DNA from 2 places in the Pseudoselenomonas caprae genome. Region 1 is predicted to be linked to the other one. Evidence: riboswitches for the same ligand, from Rfam matches in the RefSeq annotation. Region 1 holds a riboswitch; the other holds the start of a gene.
What was found. Region 1 has a riboswitch for thiamine pyrophosphate ahead of thiD (bifunctional hydroxymethylpyrimidine kinase/phosphomethylpyrimidine kinase). Riboswitches for the same ligand answer to the same signal wherever they lie in the genome.
Positions count from the first base shown of each region.

Region 2: it holds a riboswitch for thiamine pyrophosphate, as region 1 does, so the genes downstream of both, thiC (phosphomethylpyrimidine synthase ThiC) here and thiD (bifunctional hydroxymethylpyrimidine kinase/phosphomethylpyrimidine kinase) in region 1, are expected to answer to the same signal.

Region 1 covers NZ_VTOZ01000010.1:27,134-34,639, reverse strand. The annotation lists gene FZ041_RS06210 (hypothetical protein) at 1-399, shown strand, start outside; gene thiD (bifunctional hydroxymethylpyrimidine kinase/phosphomethylpyrimidine kinase) at 405-1,865, opposite strand; TPP riboswitch at 1,923-2,026, opposite strand; gene FZ041_RS06200 (SLC13 family permease) at 2,071-3,606, opposite strand; gene FZ041_RS06195 (M48 family metalloprotease) at 4,120-5,973, shown strand; gene FZ041_RS06190 (PTS sugar transporter subunit IIA) at 6,083-6,535, shown strand; gene FZ041_RS06185 (hypothetical protein) at 6,508-6,687, shown strand; gene FZ041_RS06180 (hypothetical protein) at 6,730-7,086, shown strand; gene FZ041_RS06170 (L-ribulose-5-phosphate 4-epimerase) at 7,230-7,506, shown strand, end outside.
Region 2 covers NZ_VTOZ01000003.1:98,385-105,890, reverse strand. The annotation lists gene FZ041_RS02260 (AI-2E family transporter) at 1-777, shown strand, start outside; gene FZ041_RS02255 (CBS domain-containing protein) at 822-1,268, opposite strand; gene FZ041_RS02250 (universal stress protein) at 1,344-1,724, opposite strand; gene thiC (phosphomethylpyrimidine synthase ThiC) at 1,827-3,134, opposite strand; TPP riboswitch at 3,183-3,283, opposite strand; tRNA gene FZ041_RS02240 (tRNA-Pro) at 3,422-3,498, shown strand; gene FZ041_RS02235 (protein-tyrosine phosphatase family protein) at 3,538-4,569, opposite strand; gene FZ041_RS02230 (alanine/glycine:cation symporter family protein) at 4,726-6,141, opposite strand; gene purD (phosphoribosylamine--glycine ligase) at 6,350-7,506, opposite strand, start outside.

The DNA.
Region 1 (7,506 bases):
AAATATGGTGTCATGGAAGATCTCTGGCTCATGCAGATGAAATGGCAGGCACCATCGCTTATGCATTGGATGCTGGGCGGCTGCCTGGCTACCGTGGTGGTGTATATGATGCTCTATGGTGCAGGTCTTATGCCGCAGGTCGGCTGGTCGTTGTTCTTCATCCTCTGGGGAATCGTTACTTGTGGCGGCTATATCCGTTCCGGGCGTGACTACGAGGCGCGCCGGCTGAAGTTCCGCCAGGATTTGCAGGTGGTGGAAAATGATGTACGCCAGTATTATAACAAGGCTGACTCCTGCTTCCTGCCGCTTGATTACTCTGATCCGCGGGTAATCGGTGAACTGATTGACGGCATCAAGGCCGGGACCATCCAATCGTTTCAAGATTATCGGATAAGCTGAAAATATCAAGGGAATTTACAGAGTTGCCAGCCATGATGTAAAGGGCCAGCGCCATGGCCGAGATTGAGGCCGGCCGTTAGGGCTCCCGTTAGATAGTCCTTGGCTGCCTGTACGGCCTGGGGCAGGCTGTATCCCTTGGCTAAGTGGGCTGCGATGGCCGCAGACAGGGTGCAGCCAGTGCCATGCGTGTTGGGATTGTCCACGCGTCGGCCGGGCAGCCATAAGGGGCCGTCAGCTGTATAGAGCAGATCATCGGCATCGGTTGGGCGATGACCGCCTTTGCATAGTACGTTGCAACCATAAGCCGCCTGGAGTTTCCGGGCGGCTGTTTCCATATCTGCCTTGTTCGCGATCGAAAGTCCGGTCAGCGCTTCGGTTTCCTTAAGGTTCGGGGTTATCAGCGTCGCTAGAGGGAATAATTGTTCCTTTAAGGCGGTAATCGCATCTGTGGACAATAGATGGGCACCGCTGGTGGCAATCATAACCGGGTCCACCACGATGTTTTTGGCTTGATAATGGCGGAGCCGGCCGGCAATCACAGCGATAAGGGGGGTGGAAAAGACCATGCCGGTTTTCACGGCGTCGGGGAAGATATCGTCAAAGATGCTGTCCAGCTGCGCGGACAGAAAATCTGGAGTAGAGGGGGATACACCAGCTACTCCGGTGGTGTTTTGGGCCGTCAGGGCGGTGATGGCGCTCATGCCGTAGACGCCGCAGGCCAACATGGTTTTCAGATCAGCCTGGATACCAGCGCCGCCGCTGGCATCGCTGCCGGCAATGGTCAAGGCAGTTTTGGTGAGGAGAGCGGAAAGACGCTGGCGGAGCCGGGTGGCTGCTGCTCGTATATCCGGGGCGGCAAAGATGGCGGAGATGACCGCAGCGCCGGATATGCTGCTATGCTGCAGCTTAGAGATATTTTTTTCATTTATACCGCCGATGGCCACTACGGGAATAGAGACGGCGGCACAGATCCGTTGCAGTTCGTTGTGGCTTATTTCGCTGGCATTAGCCTTGGAATCGGTGGGAAAGACGGCCCCCACGCCTAAGTAGTCGGCGCCGTCGTTTTCGGCTGCTAAGGCTTGGGCGGTGGTTTTGGCGGAAACGCCTAAAATCTTATTCGGGCCTAGCAGTGCGCGGGCTTCTTTTACCGCCATGTCCTGCTGGCCAATATGTACGCCGTCGGCATCACAGGCCAGAGCTATGCCGATATTGTCGTTGACGATAAAGGGGACGTTAAAAGCATGGCATAGTGCTTTGATTCTCTGGGCCTCCTGCAGGAAGCAGTCCGTGTCCAGATTTTTTTCGCGCAGCTGGATCATGGTAACACCGCCCAGCAGGGCTTCTTTTACCGCCTGGGCAAGGGGCTTATCGCCCAGCCAGCGCCGGTCAGTGATGGCATAGAGGGGCAGGGCCTTACGTAACGCACAGGCTTTGGTGATGTTGTTCTGGCAGAGACTTAGTGACATCGATATTCCTCCTTTGGGGCAACAAAAACAGGGACTATCCATTTCGGATAGTCCCTGTGAATCTTTTTGCATACTTTCCTACGTTGGCATTATCCAAATCAGGTGCGGTCGAAGTGCATAACTTCCTCTCAGCCTGTCTGCAGGCTCCCGTGTATCGTTTTGCCTCTACTTTACGCCGCGCGGGGATTTTTGTCAAGGCAGGCTTTTAGCCGACGACCCAGCTGACGAAGTAGATAACCAGCGGAATCGTGACACAGGCGATGCCGACGACGTCGATGATGACACCTGTGTGGATCATCTTAGTGATGGGGATATAGCCCGATGCATAGACAATGGCATTGGGCGGTGTCGATACTGGCAGCATGAAACCGAGTGATGCCGCCAGCGCAATGCCGACCGATACCGGAACCGGGCTAAGGCCAGCCGATACGGCTGCTGTGATGGCCAGTGGGCCAATCATGTTCGTAGCTGCTGTATGGCTCGTGAGCTCAGAGAGCAGCAAGGCCATGACGGAGAAGATTGCGACCATGCCAACCTGTGACGGAGCACCGCCCATCGAGCTGACGATGAGGTCACCGACCCACTGCGAAAGGCCGGTCTTGTACATCATGCCCCCCATGGCCAGACCACCGCCGAACAGGATCAGCGTGCCCCATTCGATACCTTCCATGGCCTCCTGCCATTTGAGTGTGAACTGGCGCTTTTCGAAGTTGACCGGCAGGACAAACAGGATAAGAGCACCGGCCATGGCAGCGACGGCTTCCGGGAACAGCCTGTTGTACATCTTGAGTGTCGGATCGGTGCTGCCAAGGGAAATCGAGAGGATGCCCGGCGTTACCCAGAGGGTAACGGCCACGATAAAGCAGAATAATGTGTTCTTCTGTGCGAGTGTCCAGCCGCCAAGCTCGGCAAGTTTGTTCTTGATGAAGGTATCCGCGCCATCGATGCGCTCGACATCAGCCGGGAACATGCGCGACAGTACGAAGGCCGCAATGACGAAATAGACGACCATCGCGATGAAGCCCCAGGTCATCCACTCAAAGAATGATATATGGATGTCACACATTTGGTCAAGGAAACCGAGCATGATGAGGTTCGGCGGTGTGCCGATAGGCGTCAATACGCCGCCAATCGAGCAAGAGTAGGCTGTCATCAGCATGAGGCCCGTAGCGTATTTGTATTCGTGCAGGTCGATCTCACGGCCATTGGCGGCAAACATCTCCTTGATGGAGGTCAAAAGGCCCAAGCAGATCGGGAACATCATGGCTGCCGTAGCCGTGTTGCTGACCCAGCCTGAGCAGAGCGCGGCGGCAAGGCCGACGGCCAGGAAGATACGCTTGGGGTTCGAGCCGACCCAGGAGCGCGAGAGCAGCCAATAGGCGAAGCGCTTGTCGAGGCCATGGGTCATCATGGCCTTGGCCAGGATGAATCCGCCCATGAACAGGAAGATCATCGGGTTCGCAAAGGCGGCAAACGCAGTGCCGACTGGCACGACGCCAGTCACGACCGCCAATGTCGGTCCGATGAGCGAGGTGACCGGAATGGGTACGGGCTCTGTGATCCACCATATAGCCACGAGTACCATGATTGCCAGCAGCTTATGGGCTGGTACGGTCAGTCCTGCAATCGGGGTCAGAAAGACCAAGAGTGCGAGGATGGGTCCGCCGAACAGGCCGATAGTCCGGCGCTTGCGGTCAAAGGCCTGCTCGGCCCGCTTGACGGCAAGTGCTTCTTTACTCATCTTGTCCAAGATACATGCGCCTCCTTTTATGATATGAAGCAATAGAATGATTTCCACAAATTGTTATTACAATTTATTATATTTCTATCATAAATAAAATTCAGTATTTTTTCAATAGCCCAGGCTGATTGGTTCGATTCTATTTAGGCATAGTATGAAAATTAAGATAATTATTCAGCAATAATGAAAATAAGCAGAGGGGCATAAAAAGAGGAAGCCCGTGAAGTGGGATTGTACTTCACGGGCTTCCTGGGAAGGGATGATAAAAAATTTGAGAAATGGGAAGCAAGAAGGGTGGGATTAAAACCTTCTTGTTTAGGGACGCCAATGAGATCGTACCCCTGGGGGATTACCAGGTATATCTCTCATCGACAAGTTTATTATAATCGGTCATTATGAAAAGAGTATGTAACTCAGGTTACGGAAAAGACAAAAAGTAAAAGTTTTTTCGCGTTCTCACGATTTTTTCAAGCCGCCTGTGCTAAAATAAGGATAGATTCCAAAAGAGATGAGGTGATTTCCTTGCGTTATACCAAGCGCTGGAAACGTTGCCTGACGGCTATGGTCCTGTCGGGTGTCATGATGGCTGGCACATGGCTCACGCCGTTGCCGAAGGCTGAGGCGGCAGATGCCTGGGCCATTGCCGCACAGGCTCTCGGGGTGCTCGGAGCTTATCAGTCGAGCCTGTCGAGTATCCTTGCGCTCGGCAATGATGCTCAGGCGCAGATCCAGAGCCAGCGGCAGGATATCCAGCAGAATGGCATCGACCCCAACCGCAACGATGTGCAGGTGGTCGACAGTGTCATGCGCCAGCTGGTGGAGCAGGGCGACTATGTATTGAAGGCCAATAGCCTGCCGTTCTGCTGGACGGTCAACAACAGCAGGGATTTCAATGCGGCCTGCTATCCCACGAACTATGTGAGCGTCAACAAGGCACTCGTGCGCGGCTTGAACCTGGAGCCCGATGAGCTCGCCGCAGTGTTGGCCCATGAGATGACGCATGGCATCGAGCAGCATAGCGCGCATAACTACGCCAAAGCCGTGGCTCAGTACTATGGCATGGCTTTCCTGAATATGGATACGGGCGTGGCAGATTGGAACAAGCTCAATGCGCTGGCCAATTATTCGATAGCCAAGAACGTGACCTTGCCGACGGAGTACGATGCCGATGCAGGCGGCTTCTATATCATGACGAGTGCCGGATTCAATCCGGGCGGCGGCGCAGCGGCCATGGCCCGCATGGCCCGCTATCTGACCTATGAGACGCAGAATGTCCTCGAATACCAGGACCCTGACCCGAAACTCAAGGAGCAGGAAAACTATAACGACCATCCCGATACGGATAAACGCGAGCAGAAGCTGGCACAGATGATGACCGATTATGGCTGCGGTCATGTGACGGTCAAAGACCGTAAGGACATCTATATCGATGGCGAAAAACTGTTGAGCGTTGATTGGGATGGTGATTATGATAATACTTTGGAAAATGCTTATTTCGTGGCTGGGGCGATTGCCAAGGCCTTTCATGACTATGATTCGCCAGCTGGCTGGAATTTCCGCGCAGATGGCGATGGCACGGTGACATGTCTGCCAGATACGCGTGTCAATCAGGCCCTGCAGAAATTCCTGCGCACGGAGCGTGCTGGTGCGCGCCTGCAGGCGCTCGTGACAACGGCCTATGACGGAGAGAAGACGAGCGGTGCCCGTACGAAGATGAAAGCTTCGGCACAGGCAAGACAACAGGTGCTGCAGAGTGAGCGCGAAGCAGTGCTGGCTGCTAGTGCCAAGTTTGTCAAGAAAATGCGGGAAAATGGTGATATGTATAGCGACTATGGGCAGGGCGAGCGTGCGTTGTTCCAGATGCGCCGCGTCTTTGCTGCGCATAATCCCGAGAATGAAGCGGAAAATCATGCGATCCGCGGCCGCGCCCGGGCCGTTGCCGGAGATTTTACAGCGGGACTTCAAGATTTAGACAAAGCCGTAACTATGGATAGCAAGAATGTCTATAACTATCTGAACCGGGCGGATGTCTATCATATGATGGGAAATACGGAGGCGTCACTGGCTGATTTAGCACAGGCTGAAGCTATCGATAAGGCGAATCCGTATGTCTGGTTTATGCGTGCGCAGATCTATGAGGAGCTTGGCCAGCAGGCTGATGCCCTGGCCAATTATCAGGAATTCTATCGGCTGCAGCCGAAGGCTTTCCGTGTGATTCCCGAAGAATATTTGCAGTCTGTCAGTGAAAAAGACTATAAGACAGTGCAAAAAGAAAAGGCAGATGCCAAAAAGAAATACGAACAACAATGGAATAAGGAACACAAAGACAAAAAAGCTGCGGAAAAGCATTCCGCAGCCAAGTCTTAAAGAATTTCGTTTATCTCGATGACCTCCACGCCGTTGGCGCGGAGGTTTTTTATTTCGTCCGCATTGCATTCCGTTCCGTTCCTGCCTGTAAGGAAGAGAGAGGACTACCATATTTAAAGAATTTGTCGAGACTAAGCACTATTCGTTCCATGAAGGTTTTGCTGACTGGCGGGACGCCGTCCGGGCAGCTTGTGCGCCACTTTTGGCTGATAGTACCATCGAAAAGGAATATCCGGAAATCATTATCGAGAAAGTCGAAGAGCTTGGGCCCTACATCGTTATCGCTCCGGATATCTGCATCCCGCATGCAGAGCGCGGGCGCGGCGTAAATGGCACGGCTATGTGTTTCATGAAGACGGAAAAGCCCGTAAGCTTCGATCCGGATGACCCGGAAAAAGATGCCCGCATCTTTGTGGTATTGGCAGCTACTGATGATGAAGTCCATTTGCCGCTTATCACTTCACGACGGGCAACTTCGGTGGCTGGCATGGCAACTTCGACTGGGATGCAGTCTGGCCATTCATCGGCGTCATCATGGAGAATCTGCAGTACGTCGGTGTAGCAGCGGTAGTCATCCTGCTGCTGGCTATTCCACAGATCCTCTACCAGCGCAACAAGGATACCTACTTCGTCATTGCCGAGGATTTTGACAAATATAAGGAAATCCTTGCTAAGAAACAGGGCGTGCCTGTCGATCAGGTCGTCATTGATTAACCGTAGACAATCTTTTTTATAACGATAAAGGAGTGCTTCAAAATGGCTAAATTGAAAGTTATCGCTGCATGTGCTTCGGGTATGACCGATGCGAAACTGGCGCGGCTCGATATGACCGATGGCGAGATTGACGCAGTGCGCGCTGCCATGCGCGCGACAGGGGGGCCCTTCCGCTCCATTTGCCTGAGCGGCCATCGCAAATTCCCGCTGGGATGCCCCGATAGGCAGAAACAGGACCGCAGCCTCGAAATCATGCAGAAGGCTATAGCCCTTGTGGCCAAGCTGAGAAATGCTATTCGCTGGCCATGCTACACTATCAAGGCAAGGACCATTTTCTCTGCGCAGCCGCAAGGGCGATCGGCTGCTGCTGGCCTTTACCTATGGGAAAGATGGCTATGAAGCTCAGGAGCTCGACCGTGGCCGCGGCGCAGCGAATGTGCTACACTATATCTATGAAGGCAAGGATATCATCATCGGCGCGAACCGCGAGACCAATGAAATCGCGCGCTACGAGCTGACGGAATGAACGGGGAGGAAATATAATGCTTGAAGAACTCAAACAAAAAGTCTATGAAGCCAATATGCTGCTGCCAAAGCATCATCTGATTACCTTTACCTGGGGCAATGTCTCAGGCATCGACCGTGAGAAAGGCCTGTTCGTCATCAAGCCGTCAGGCGTGGAGTACGATGTGCTGAAACCTGCGGATATGGTTGTCGTTGACCTTGAAGGCAACAAGGTCGAAGGGGAGCTCAATCCTTCCTCGGATACCGAGACCCATCGTATCTTTTATAAGGAATTTCCCCATATCGGCGGTGTCG
Region 2 (7,506 bases), on a different contig from region 1:
CAGATCACGGAAAAATTCCAGAACCTGCCGCTCTTGCAGGAGTCCGAATTCCTGCACAATGAGCTCGGCAATGTCTGGGGCGAAATCAAATCCACCGGCATCACAGCCCTCCGGTCTTCGCTGCAGCTGCTGCTTTCGCTGTTCAGCAAGGTCATCGATTTCGTCATCATCCTGTTCGTGACCTTCTACCTGCTGAAGGACGGCGAGGAGATCAAGCAGTATCTGGTCACGCGCTTCCCGCAGCGTGATACCGACCGCGTGCTCAAGCTGTTCAACAACATCTTGGGCGCGTTGCGCACCTACATCTGCAGCCAGCTTGTCATCTGCCTCATCACCGGCATCATTGTCTTCCTCTATTTCACCGTGCGCGATCTGCCCTATGCTTCGGTCTTCGCCATGGTATCCGGCATCGCGGAGTTCATTCCAGTGCTCGGCCCGACGGTCGCCTCAGCCTTCGGCACACTGCTGACTGCCACCGTCGAGCCCTTCATCGCCCTGCAGACCGCTGGCTTTTACCTGCTGCTCACCCAGATCAACCACAACCTCGTCTACCCGACCTTGATCGGCAAGTCGCTGAACCTGCACCCCATCGCCATCATCCTCGGCATCATCCTCGGCGGCGAGCTGCTCGGCGCCACCGGCATGTTCCTGGCTGTGCCCTTCATCGTCATCTGCAAGCTGGTCATCGAGGACATCTACGAAAACCGGCTGCTGCAGAAAAAACTCCAGCGTGAATCGCGCTGGCTCGCCAAGAAACCCACCGAAACACAAAAATAAAAGGAACTGTCTCTTGCAGGCAGTTCCTTTTTCTTGCCGGAAATTCAGAGCAGCATCTTGACGATGTCCGTACGGCTGACAATGCCGATCAGTGCACCGGCATCATCGAGCACCGGCAAGCGCTTGATATGCTTGTCATGCATGAGCTTGGCAATCTTGCTGACCTCATCTTCGGCCTTGACCGCAATGACCTCCTCCGTCATGATCTGCTCGGCGGTCAACGCGGAGAACTTGCGGAAAGCATCGCGGTACTCCTGCAGGCCATTGTAATAGATCACCGCTCCCAGGATGCAGAGCTCGTCGGGCATCTCCGGGGCGATCTCCTTGCGCATGAGATCGCCTTCGCTGACGATGCCGCAGACCTTGCCCGTCTCATCCACGACAGGGACACCAGAGATCTTCTTCGTCACGAGCAGTTCGGCCAGCTCACGGATCGTTGCTTCAGGTTTTACAGTGATAACGTTTTTGGTCATGATATCTTTGACTTGCATGCTGAACACCTTCCCTGTTGCAAACACAAGAACAAAAGCTGCCAGCGGGAATCCACTGGCAGCTGCCACAACACTTTATTTGATGACCATTACCGGAATCGGCGACTCCTCAATGACCTTCTGGCTGACACTGCCAATCAGCGCGCCCTTGAAGAGGCCCAGGCCACGGCTGCCCATGATGATCATGTCGCTGTGCTCCTGACCGGCCACACGGATGATAGCCTTCGGGATATTGCCCGTCTCAACATGCTTCGCGGCCTTGATATCATCGGGAATCTTCTCCCAGATGCGATCGAAGACGATATGGCTCGGGATATCCTTATTGATATTGCTGGCTACATAGACGAAGTCCAGATCCGCCTGGCATTTCTCGGCAAAGAAAATCGCCTCATCGACAGCTTTGCAGCCATTGACGGAACCATCAACCGGCACTAGGATTTTTTTGATTTTCCCCATAACAAAACCTCCTAACGAGTTTGTTTTATTCTATATAGCTATATTCGGGATTTTGCCGGATGATTCCTGCTTTTAGACTGAATTTTTTCAATTGTTCCGTCATCAATCCTCACAGGGACATTGCGGTTTGTCAAAGTACTTGCTGATGATCTTCACCGCACAGTAATCCCCGCACATCGAGCAGGCCTCCTCGCCTGCTTTGTTGCGTGCGCCTCGCTTTTTGCGTGCAAGCTCCGGATCGATAGACAGCTTCAACTGTTCCTCCCAGTCAAGAATCTTGCGGGCTTCTGCCATCTTGCGGTCCCATTCCACCGCCCCCGGAACTCCGCGCACCATATCCGCTGCGTGAGCCGCAATCCGTGAGGTAATCACGCCGGTATGGACATCTTCAATAGTCGGCAGCGCCAGATGCTCAGCCGGCGTCACATAGCAGAGGAAATCCGCACCGCTTACGGCTGCCAGCGTACCACCGATTGCCGCCGTAATATGGTCATAGCCTGGTGCGATATCGGTCACGAGCGGCCCCAAAACATAAAACGGTGCGTTGCGGCACAGACGTTTTTCCAATTTCATATTCGCAGCAATCTGATCATAGGGAACATGTCCCGGCCCCTCGACCATGACCTGTACCCCACGACGCCAAGCGCGATCCACAAGCTCGCCTAACGTAATCAGCTCAGTCAGCTGGCCACGGTCGGTGGCATCAGCCGTACAGCCGGGACGCATGCCATCCCCCAGGCTCAAGGTCACATCGTATTTTTCACAAATGTCAAGAATCGCATCAAAATGCTCGTATAGCGGATTCTCCCGCTCGTTATGAAGCATCCAGCCAGCAATAAACGAACCGCCACGGCTGACAATATCCATGATACGTCCCTGTTTGCGCATGCGTTCTACTGCCGTTAGCGTCACCCCGCAGTGAAGCGTCATGAAGTCCGCACCATCTTTTGCCTGCCGCTCAATAGTCTCCAGGATATCCTCTTCGGTCATCTCTACTACTGCGCCATGCGCTTTGATTGCCCGTACCGTTGCCTGATAGAGGGGAACCGTACCAACCATGACCGGCGAATGAGCGATAATCTCCTTTCTGGACTGATCTATATTATTGCCTGTCGAAAGATCCATAACCGCATCTGCTCCGCATTTGACGGCTTCTTTGAGCTTCTCAAGCTCTGGTGCTACATCCGGATAGGTACTCGACGTGCCAATATTGGCATTGACCTTTACCCGGAGACCTTCGCCCACACCGCGCGGCTGAAGCCCCCTATGGTTGATATTACACGGGATTGCCACTACACCTTTAGCTACCTTGGCACGAATCTCCTCTGGCAGGAGTTTTTCATCAGCTGCCACTTGTTTCATTTCCTCCGTGATCTTGCCTTCCCGTGCCATCTGCATCTGCGTTGCCATATCATTACCTCCTAAAATAAAAAACCGCCTAGCATAGAGCTAAGCGGTATTCTTTGCCTCTCACTTCCCTACGCAGGTATTAACCCAACAGGTTCCAAGGGTCGACATAAGTCTCTCAGCAGAACAAGTCTGCGCCCCTAGTGAATAAAAATATACAATTGATGCTAATAGTGTAGCAAATACACTCAATTTATGCAACCATTACTTTTTATCGCTAAAAAGTAAAAAAAATATAAAAAAGGTGTTGACAGTCCCCGTTATTCTGCGTATAATATTTCATGTACTCACGGGATGTGGCACAGTTTGGTAGCGCGCTTCGTTCGGGACGAAGAGGCCGCAGGTTCGAATCCTGTCATCCCGACCATTTGAATCATCAAGACAGCAACTTCGGTTGCTGTCTTTTTTATTTACCTGCGTCATCGCCATGATCTTTGAGCCATTGCGACCATTTCAAAGCAAACCCCGTCTTATGGGCTTCCTGCACATATGCATAGAACTTTTTGATCATCCCAGCCTTCTGCCGGTAATAGGTCTGCTTCCAATCATTTGATGCCGGTTTCAGCGACACATGTGCCACATATGCACCACCCAGAAGATACTGCCGCGATAAGATATCTTCCAGTGGCACCTCAGGATTTTTCATCATATCGTACATAGCCATATAGGCAGTAGTACGCCCCATCCCTGCCTGGCAATGGAAATGAAGCCAAGCATCCCTGGGCAACTTACAGGTAAAGTCAATAAACCGCTCTATATTTTCTGCTGCCGGCCATACATGATCCGTATCCGTCAGCCGCAGATAATGCCAGCCTGCGCCTTCTACCAGCTGCTGCTCACTCATGACAACTGTTATCTTCGCAAACTGTGGATGAAGCGGCTTTTTCTTTTTATCCAGCTGCGCCAGCAAGAGTATTTTCCCCTTCGCATCCTGCAACCGCTGTGCTTCATCTGTCAAGGCATCCTGCCGGGATTTGCCTACATTGCCCCAATCGCGCTTTCCATACCAGCTGACTGCATCGCCATTGAATAATCCATGCGATTCCTGCCGTAAATCTATCACATAGATGGGACCATGTGTTTTCTGCTGCAAAGTCTGCTGCAATGCCTTGAATTCGCCTGCCGAAAATTCTGCACTGCCCGATATAGCCAGCTGTTCCAGTCCCTGCCGCGAAGGTGACGCAATAACCCCTTTCCCGGCTTTGTCTGCCGATATTTTTTTCCGAAACGCCCCATCTGCCATACGGAAATTCCTTGGCAGCATATCCTTGTTTTTGGAATCGATCCGCCACATGTAGCCATGATACTCAGACGGCACCACCCGCTCAGCAGGCTGCACATCCTGTGCTTCTCCGGCCATTGCCGTCCAAGGCACCCCCATGACCAGCAAGGCAGCCCCAAGGGATACCCCTAACTCTTTTACCAAATGCAACTTCATTGAAACCTCAGCTCCTTTTACTATTCTCTTTTAGGTATACTCTTTTGCGCAATTTTGTCAATACTAAATCCTGCACACTTTGCTGTACCCACCAAAAAAGACTGCCGCCGCAGCGACAGTCCCTCCATGTCATCTAAGCATTGCCTGATTCATTTACTACACCTTCTGGCAATCAGCATCTTCTCCCTGTTTTTCACGCTCGATCACTGTTGCCTGGAAGTCAAAACATTCTTCCGCGATATCGCGGCTCAGCCATAACAAGCAGATAAGGTTCGGAATCGCCATAAGGCCATTCATCGTATCCGAAAAATTCCAGACAACTTCCAACGCTGTCGTTGCTCCCACAAAGGTCACCAAGCTGAACAGCACACGATACCCCATGATTGCCTTGCGGTTGCTGACGAGATATTCCAGCGCCTTTTCGCCATAGTATTCCCAGCCCAGAATCGTTGAAAAAGCAAACAATGCGAGTGCCACCGAGACGATCAGCTTGGCATACTCACCGAACACCGAGCTGAACGCCAGTATCGTCAGCTGGGCGCCCGATACCATCTTGCCCGTCGCAGGATCGACCGTCCCGAGCATGCCCGACGAAGCGATGACCAGGCCCGTCAGCATACAGACAATCATCGTATCAAAAAATGTTCCCGTCATATTGACATAGCCTTGGCGGGACGCGTGGTCCGTCCGGGCAGCAGCCGCCGCGATTGGTGCCGAGCCCAGGCCAGCCTCATTCGAGAATACGCCGCGGGCCACACCCCAGCGCATCGAGGTCAGCATCGAGGCAACGATGCCGCCGCCAACACCACCGGCCACCGAATCGAAGGAGAACGCCATGCGGAACATCTCCGCCACGCCAGCCGGCACTGCTTCAAAATTCACCACAATGACAATGAGTGCCACCACAAAATAGAAGCCCGCCATCGCTGGCACGACCACGCTCGATACCTTGCCGATGCTATGGATGCCACGGAGCAGCACCGACAGAGCCAGCACGGCTACCACCAGGCCAGTCAGCCAGGCTGGTACGTCAAAGCTCGTCAAGAGCGCCGCCGAAATCGAATTGGCCTGGGTCATATTGCCGATACCAAAGGACGACACCACGACAAAGAAGGCAAACAAGCCCGCCAGTCCACGGCCGATATACTTGTTCTTGAAGCCATTCTTCATCGCATACATCGGGCCGCCAGCCATCTCACCCACGCTGTTGGTCTCACGATATTTGACCGCCAGCACCGATTCTGCATACTTTGTCGACAAGCCGAACGCCGCACTGATCCACATCCAGACGAGTGCACCGGGACCCCCCAGGACCATAGCCGTCGCCACGCCGACGATATTACCGGTTCCGACGGTCGCCGAAAGCGCCGTCATAAGCGACTGGAACGGTGAAATGTCCCCTTCATGTTCTTTTTTCTGCCGGAATATCATCCGGACTGCATAGCCGAGATTGCGCCATGGCAGGAATTTCAACCGAACCGTCAAAAATACGCCTGTGCCGACCAAAAGCGTCAGCATCACCGGCCCCCAAACGAAGTCATTGATATCTGCCATCAATTTTGTCAGATCCATAAGCCCTCCATCCGTACAACACGCAAAACAACATCATCAAGGATTGCCTAAGACACAGAAAACGCCCTGTTGTTGTCCACCGACAACTTCAGAGCGTCCACCGTTGACGTCTATATGGATAATTATAATAGACAAATGTCAAGTTGTAAACAGCCAGTCAAAAGTATACACAAACAGACACAGCTGCACTTATTGGCGATATGAGATCTCACAGGCGTTCTAGCGCGCGGTGCGCGATGTCATTGCGGTAGAACGCATCCTGGAAGGAAATCTCCCTGACACCAGCATACGCCTTATCCACAGCCGTCTTGACATCATCAGCCTTGGCGACGACGCCGAGCACGCGGCCGCCCGCCGTGACAATCTGGCCGTCTTTCTCCGCCGTACCGGCATGGAATACTTCCGTACCAGCGGCCTTGGCCTCCGCCAGGCCTGCAATGGCAAAGCCCTTCTGGTAGGATTTCGGATAGCCCCCCGATGCCATGACCACGCAGACAGCTGCACCATCGCTCCACTGGATGTCCTGCCCGGCCAGGGTGCCATCGGCACAGGCCAGCATGATATCGACCAGATCGCTTTCCAAGAGCGGCAGGACAACCTGGGTCTCCGGATCGCCAAAGCGCGCATTGAACTCGACGACCTTCGGCCCTTCAGCCGTGATCATAAGGCCGGCATAGAGGCAGCCCTTATAAAGACGCCCCTCCTGCTCCATGGCCTTGATGGTCGGCACGAGGATCGTCTCATATGCCTTCTCCACCATGGCCTTCGTCATGACCGGTGCTGGTGCATAGGTGCCCATGCCGCCGGTATTCGGGCCCTTGTCGCCATCGTAGGCACGCTTGTGGTCCTGGGAGCTGATCATCGGGCAGATGGTCTTGCCATCGGTGAAGCAGAGCAGCGAGGCTTCCTCGCCCTCCATGAACTCCTCGATGACGACACGGCTGCCCGCCGTACCGAATTCCTGGTCCTCCATGATGTCAACAATGGCTGCCAGGGCCTCCTCTTTCGTCATGGCAACGATAACACCCTTGCCTGCGGCAAGGCCGTCGGCCTTGATGACAATCGGCGCCCCTTCCTGCTCGATATAGGCGCGGGCCGCATCGGCATCCGTGAATACCTCATATTTTGCCGTCGGGATATTATATTTTTTCATCAGGCCTTTCGAAAACGCCTTCGAGCCTTCAATCTCTGCCGCCAGTTTCGTCGGACCAAAAGCCTTGATGCCCGCTGCATTCAGCGCATCGACAAGGCCATTGGTCAGCGGGACCTCAGGGCCGACCACAGCCAGATCGATCTGCTTTTCCTTGGCAAAGTCGGCGACGGCATCATTATCGGTGATGGAAATCCCCTCCACGCACTCAGCCA